2 regions of the Affinirhizobium helianthi genome follow, and region 1 is predicted to be linked to the other one. Evidence: predicted binding sites of a transcription regulator. Region 1 holds the regulator's gene; the other holds the start of a gene.
The links. The regulator LexA, encoded in region 1, represses DNA repair genes until DNA is damaged. The targets are predictions, from matches to a motif close to TGTTCNNNNTGTGTTCNG.
Positions count from the first base shown of each region.

Region 2: ACFSE1_RS04820 (DNA recombination protein RmuC) is a predicted target of LexA. The motif match lies at 2,128-2,145, and genes of this name have one in related genera.

Region 1 covers NZ_JBHUEQ010000003.1:526,984-530,495, forward strand. Annotated here, with positions in the region: gene ACFSE1_RS03090 (hypothetical protein) at 1-95, opposite strand, end outside; gene ACFSE1_RS03095 (VOC family protein) at 383-1,246, opposite strand; gene lexA (transcriptional repressor LexA) at 1,384-2,109, shown strand; gene ACFSE1_RS03105 (ComEC/Rec2 family competence protein) at 2,090-3,512, opposite strand, start outside.
Region 2 covers NZ_JBHUEQ010000004.1:302,945-306,456, reverse strand. Annotated here, with positions in the region: gene truA (tRNA pseudouridine(38-40) synthase TruA) at 1-548, opposite strand, end outside; gene fmt (methionyl-tRNA formyltransferase) at 548-1,483, opposite strand; gene def (peptide deformylase) at 1,542-2,054, opposite strand; gene ACFSE1_RS04820 (DNA recombination protein RmuC) at 2,180-3,370, shown strand; gene ACFSE1_RS04815 (ribokinase) at 3,434-3,512, shown strand, end outside.

The DNA of each region.
Region 1 (3,512 bases):
AGATGAGGCAGATACCAGTTATCCGCCTCCGCTATAGGTGTTTGCCCCCAAACCAGCAGCACCCGGCGATGCACAATCTCGCCTTCCTGCGCCATGCAAAGAGCATGCCTGACCTCCGGCCCAGCGGAGATACAATCATCGCCCATACGAATAGAGGACAGCTCACCCTCGCACGTATGCTCAGCGGAGCACCATGCACTCAGCGTGCGCGTTGCGCTGTCGCTGCGCAAAAGCAGATCGTTAAGCCGCAAGAGCCGTCTATGGCGTTCAGCGAGAAACAAGGATTGCCTCTCTTGCATGTGCAATGAATGTCCCTGCTCTCTGATTTCACCACACACCCATTCTGGCGCCGACCTCCCGTTGCGCGAGCAGTTTTCGACCGTCACGGAATCTCAACAAAGGCTAGCATCGGATGAACTCCTGGCTGCGCACTAACCACAAGCATGCGGCCAAGTTTTGTATGAGGGATCTCGTTGCCAATAAGGCAGGCTTCTGCCGCAGCCAAACTCTTCACGGCAATCGTCACGCCCAGCCCGACCATCTGGCTGCGCGATGAGGAGGCGCCGAAAGCAGTCAGGGCATGACTGAAGGCCAAAAGACGCAGAGCACCGTTTTGCAACTGAAACGTCCATTCAGCCTCACCCTGGCAGCCTTTATCTCCAAGGACCAATGCCAGCCTGTCAGCATCCTTGGCAAAATCAGAGGCAATTAACAGGACTTCAGCGATACCCTGCGCCGTGTTTTCGTGATTCAGGAGCGATCCGCCGGGCAGAGCCGCGTTGATTCGCTGACACGTGAAGCCGAGCAATTCCTTCGAGCCAAGATCCGCAAAGGCCAGCCGGAAGCTCGCGGTTCTCTTGCTGCCATCGGCGCCTTGCGCCTCTCGCGAAAAATTCAGAACTGGTCCCGCCGAAATTCCACGGCTCTCAAACCGAGCATGATCTGCATCGGCATTGGATGAAGCGAGAACGAAGGCAGACGGCGCGTGCCATCGCTCGTCCATGGCCACCTCCAAATGCCGCTTTGCAAAGACATTCCCGGCCCCGGCTGCCTCACCAGCGCGTTCCATGTCTCGAATCGCCAGTGGTTCCAGATAGGTCTGGTCGCAGAAGAAAACGCAAGCGTTCGACGTTCCGAAAGGGTGGTGCCCATCAGGCGCAACCGTAAAACCAAGCCGGCTAAACATGCCCCTCGATCTACCAAGGCTTTCAACTGGCAGAACGAGATGATCTAGACTGCTGGACACGACGATCTCCATCCGCTGCGTTAAAATGGTTTAGAACCGATTATTCGTTTTGTACAAGTGCGCTTCGAGCCCCTTGCGGAACACAACTGGAACATATAGTGTCCGTTCTGGATTTGTTTCCGGACGGGGTGCCGATTATGCTAACACGCAAACAGCAGGAACTACTTCTCTTCATTCATGCGCGCATGAAGGAATCGGGGGTTCCCCCTTCTTTCGACGAGATGAAGGATGCTCTGGATCTTGCGTCGAAATCAGGCATCCATCGCCTCATTACGGCGCTGGAAGAACGTGGCTTTATCCGACGCCTTCCAAATCGTGCTCGTGCACTCGAAGTCATCAAGCTTCCGGAACCTTTTGGAACCAGTACGGCACCCAAGCGCGGCTTCTCGCCAAGCGTTATCGAGGGTTCGTTGGGCAAGCCCAATCCGCAACCTGTCCCTGCACCACAGCCGGTGAAGGTAGCGGCTGAGGAAAGCACTTCAGTCTCCGTCCCCGTCATGGGTCGCATCGCGGCAGGTGTGCCGATTTCAGCGATTCAGAACAACACCCATGCCATTAGCGTACCTCTCGAAATGCTGGGTCCGGGCGAGCACTATGCGCTTGAGGTGAAGGGCGATTCCATGATCGAAGCTGGAATTCTCGACGGCGATACGGTGATCATCCGCAATGGCAGCACAGCCAATCCGGGCGATATCGTTGTCGCTCTTGTCGATGATGAAGAGGCAACGCTCAAGCGTTTTCGCCGCAAGGGAGCATCCATCGCTCTCGAGGCCGCCAATCCGGCTTACGAAACGCGGATTTTTCCGCCGGAACGCGTGAAGGTTCAAGGCCGCCTGGTCGGTCTTATTCGCCGTTACCATTGAGCCATCGCTGGATGGGGTCATCATGCGCGTCTATCGCGAAGCTTCGGGCTCGCCAGTCATAGGTGCGGTGTATTTCCCATGCTCGGGCACTTGAATTGAGCGATGGTAGATAGGCCCAGTTGCCGGGCTCAAAGTGGCCACCAAACACAATTTCCATTGTGCCGGTTGTTCGAAGTGTTGTGCCTGTCAGCAGCCGCGCGCCTGATCGGCAACTGGAGAACCGTGTCCGGCTCGATACAACGAAATCCGCATGGTCGCAGGCAAAGCTCAGCAAGCGGTTATCGCTCACTGCAGCGATTCTTGATCCTTCGGCCGTTATTGTCATGCAGATCAAACGCGTGAGGCAAAAAAACTGATCTGGTTTGATCTCACTGAGCCCCGTTGCCATGGCCGCTTCGACGGACTTGATCTGCGCCGTCGTCAAGCGCTTCCGGTCACTCCGGATGTTTGAGAGCACTGGCGTTTCCTCGTCACCATCAGCGAGCGCGTTGATGGACGGCTCGTCATCACCCGCAAGATCAATGCTGCGTCTTACGGGCAGTATCGTATCGGTTATCTGCAAGGCGTTGCGCCATCGTTCGAAAAGAAAGCCCGACGACCGCGCCTGATTGGTCGACGCTACAGATCCGCGCCGTAGGAGGATGGCTTCCCCGTCTTCTGCTACCACCATCTCCGGGCGGGCTCTTCCCGCACCAGAAAATAGCAAGATCAATCCAGCAGTGAGAAGAACCGCGCCCAGCCACCGCAGCGGAGACCTCAGGCTAATGAAGAGAATCAGACCGAAGGACGTGATGGCAAGGAAGTAAGGTGGCGCCCGTCCAATGCTCGTGCCTCCGTCCCAGGAGGCAACCACTGTTGCGACACTGATAACGACGTCCAGACCCCACCCCATGATAGCAAAGAAAAGAGCGTCGAGGCCGAATGGCATTGCCAGCATCCCCAGCAGACCCGCTGGCATGACAATCACAGAGATGAAAGGCATGGCTGCCAGATTGGCAACGAGGCCATAGGCGCTCAGCTGATTGAAGTGCGCTATGGAAAAAATCGCCGTGGACAAGCCGCCGATCAAGGAAGTCATGACCGTGCCGCCTACAAAGCCTGCAACCGATGTAACAACTGCAGCCTGAGGGCCTTTAATCTGAAAACCGTCTTCATTCTGCTTGCGTTTTGACCAGAGATTGTAGCCTGCCACCAAGGCGGCAGTCGCTCCAAAGGACATCTGGAAACTTGCGCCCATGACGCTGGAAGGATGCAGCACGAGAATAATGATGGCTGCGAGCGCGATGTTGTGGAGACTGATCGAAGGTCGGTCGACGAGAACCGCCATCAGCATGACCACCATCATGATATAGGCGCGTTCCGCAGACACCCCGAAACCGGAAATCAGGTAGTAGGCTGTCACC
Region 2 (3,512 bases), on a different contig from region 1:
TCGCCATGACGTGTGACATCGAGGCGATCCAGCGTTCTTACCGGGCTTTTCGCCTGACAATGCGCCGAGCGGAAGGTGGTGAAATCATGATGACCGACAAGCATTTGCGCCGCCGCATGCATAGCCTCGTGATCCAGATCCTTCGACACCCACCAGGCACGTCTGGCCTCGATAGCCAGCGGTGAACGGCGGCTGATGATCCGATAGAGGTAATGTCGGCGAAGAGCGGAAAAACGGGCATCGAAATCGTCGGACACCCGCTCGACCTCCAGCACGGAAACCTTCTCTTCCGCCATCATCAAATGCGCGTTCAAGGCGTTACGCAGCTTGAAGGGCGCCCATTCACGCGAAAGATCCGCATGAATAACCTGACCCATCGCGTGCACGCCGGAATCCGTTCGCCCCGCACCACGAATGACCACCGTTTCCTGCGTCAGCGAAAGAATCGCCCCTTCGATTGCGGCTTGAACGGAATGGCCGTTTTCCTGCCTTTGCCAGCCGACATAGGGCGTTCCATCATATTCGACGGTCATCTTGAAGCGTGGCATCAGCCGATCCTCTCTCCGACGGCAAGCGGCGTTCCCCGCTGGAAGTCTGCTGTATCGAGTGGCTTTCCACCCGCTTTCTGAACCCGCAGCAGGCGGATAGCACCAGAACCGCAAGCAATGGTGAGGTTCGCATCCAGCACGGTTCCGGGTTCACCCTCACCTTCTGCCAGTTGCGACGCGAGAACCTTGATGCGCTCGAGCTTGCCGTTCAATTCAGCCTCAAACCATGCGCCCGGAAAAGGCGAGAGACCGCGAACATGGTTGTGAACCTCTGCCGCCCTCAGGCCGAAATCGATCCGGGTTTCGCCCTTGTCGATCTTCGCGGCATAGAGAACGCCCTCCTCTGGCTGCGTAACCAGCGGAAGATCGCCCTTTTCCAGCTTTGCCATGGCCTCCACAATGGCGGCGGCACCAACGGTCATCAACTCATCATGCAGCTCACCGGCGGTCATATCCGGTCCAATATCCACTTCGCGGGTGATGGCGACGGGGCCGGTATCCAGACCCTTATCCATCTTCATCACCATCATGCCGGTTTTCGTATCGCCAGCCATGATCGCCCGTTGAATGGGAGCGGCACCCCGCCAGCGCGGCAGAAGAGAAGCATGACCGTTATAGGCACCGAGCCGCGTGCCTTCCAGAACATCGACCGGCAGCAGCAGGCCATAGGCCACGACGACGGCAACATCGGCCTGGAAGTCGCGGAAGCGTTGACGCTCCTCAGCCTCCTTGAAATTGACGGGCGTGAGAACCGGAATGCCGAGGCTTTCCGCCGCCTGATGCACAGGGGATTTTTGCAGATCCAGCCCGCGACGGCCACCGGGCCTTGGTGGCTGCGTGTAGACCGCAACGATTTCATGCCCGGCTTGCGCCAGCGCCTTCAGCGTGGCGACGGAAAAATCGGGCGTTCCCATGAAAATCAATCGAAGCGCCATGGCGCGACCTCCTTCATGCACAGGCACGAATGTACAGCGCGCCGCGCGTCTGCTCTTCTCAGATCTTGCCGCGCGCGGCCTTGGTAAACTTCTTGATGACCATTTCCCGCTTCAGGCGCGATATATGATCGATGAAAAGCACCCCGTTCAGATGATCGATTTCATGCTGCAGGCAGGTTGCCAGCAAGCCATCTGCTTCCAGCACATGCTCTTTGCCGTCGCGACCGATGTGCTTCACCGTGACACCTGCCGGACGTTCGACCTCGGCGTAATAGTCCGGTATGGAAAGGCAGCCTTCCTCATAAACCGAGCGTGCATCGGTGGATGCGACAATTTCCGGGTTGATGATGACGAGCGGGTTTCTCTCCTCGCCTTCCTTCGTAACATCCACCACAAGAATGCGGCGCGCCACGCCGATCTGGATCCCGGCCAGGCCGATGCCGGGTGCATCGTACATGGTTTCCAGCATGTCATCGGCAAGCTTCAGAACATCGGAATCCACCTGCTCGATGGGCTGCGATACCTGACGCAGAAGAGGATCGGGGAGAATGATAAGCGGCTTGATGGTCATGGGCATCCCCATAACCGATCTTTTTGCGATAGGAAACATCCGGGAGAGCGCCAAAACGCCAGAAAGCGAAATTTGTTCTTGTTTTGATCTTTTCGCAGGGCGCATTCTGATCTAGTTTGACGCCCATGCAAAACCAGACGGCCCCATTCTTCGATCGGCTCTCGGCCATTCTTGCCAGCAACGGCTTTCTTCTTCTGGGCCTTGGCCTTGTGCTGGGGCTGGCCTTCGCATGGCTTGCGCTGCGCCACCGGCCGGGCGCAAACCGCGACATGGACCTGCGTTTTGCCGAACTCATGCGCGCGCAGATGGAGATGCAGGGCCGGGTTTCGGCCATGACGGAAGCCCTCGGGGCAAGACAGGCGGAGCTTAACCGTGCCGTCAACCAGCGGCTGGACGGCATGGCGCACCGGCTGGGCAGCAGCATTGCCGAACAGACGAAGAGCACGCACGATAACCTGCGCGTATTGCAGGAGCGACTTGCGGTGATCGACGCCGCCCAGAACAATATCCAGTCACTGGCCAAGGATGTGGTCGGGCTTCAGGCCATTCTTTCCAACAAGCAGACGCGCGGCGCCTTTGGGCAGGGCAGGATGGAAACCATCGTCGCGGATGCGCTGCCCAAGGGCAGCTATCGATTTCAGGCAACCCTATCCAACGGGATGCGTCCCGATTGCCTCATTGATATGCCGAATGATGCGCCGCCCCTTGTGGTGGATGCGAAATTTCCGCTTGAAGCCTGGCATTCCTTCCGCGACGCACCGCAGGCGGACTTGAAGCGCATTGCAGGACAACAATTCCGCCGCGACCTTGAAAAGCATATCGGCGATATAGCCGAAAAATATCTCCTGACGGGTGAAACGCAGGATACAGCCTTTCTCTTCGTGCCTTCCGAATCGATCTTTGCAGAAATCCACGAGCATTTCGAAGCCTGCGTCACCAAGGCGCAACGGTCCCGGATCGTCATCGTCTCGCCATCGCTGCTGATGCTGTCCATTCAGGTCATTCAAGCCGTGCTGAAGGATCAGCGCATGCGGGAACAGGCGCATCTGATACAGGGGGAAGTCGCGCTTCTGATGGAAGACCTTGGCCGCCTGGATGAACGCACACGCAAGCTCCAGTCCCACTTTGCTGCCGCGCAAAAGGATGTGGAGCAGATTCTGACCTCTTCGGACAAGCTGCAGAAGCGCGGCGGACGCATTTCCGCTCTCGACCTCGAAAGCGAGAGACAGGCGGAACTTGCGGCCTCCCCACAGGAAAATCGTGGCGTTGAGAGCCGGACAGGCATGCTGAAACTGAGGGTGGTTGACGAGGATTGATCCGATGGGCAGTGTCCCGGCAAGACATTCCGATACACAGGCTCATACACAGGCTGACTTTTCATGATCACCGTTTTCGGCTCCATCAATATGGATCTCATTGCCACGACCGCGCGCCTGCCGAAGCCGGGCGAAACCGTTG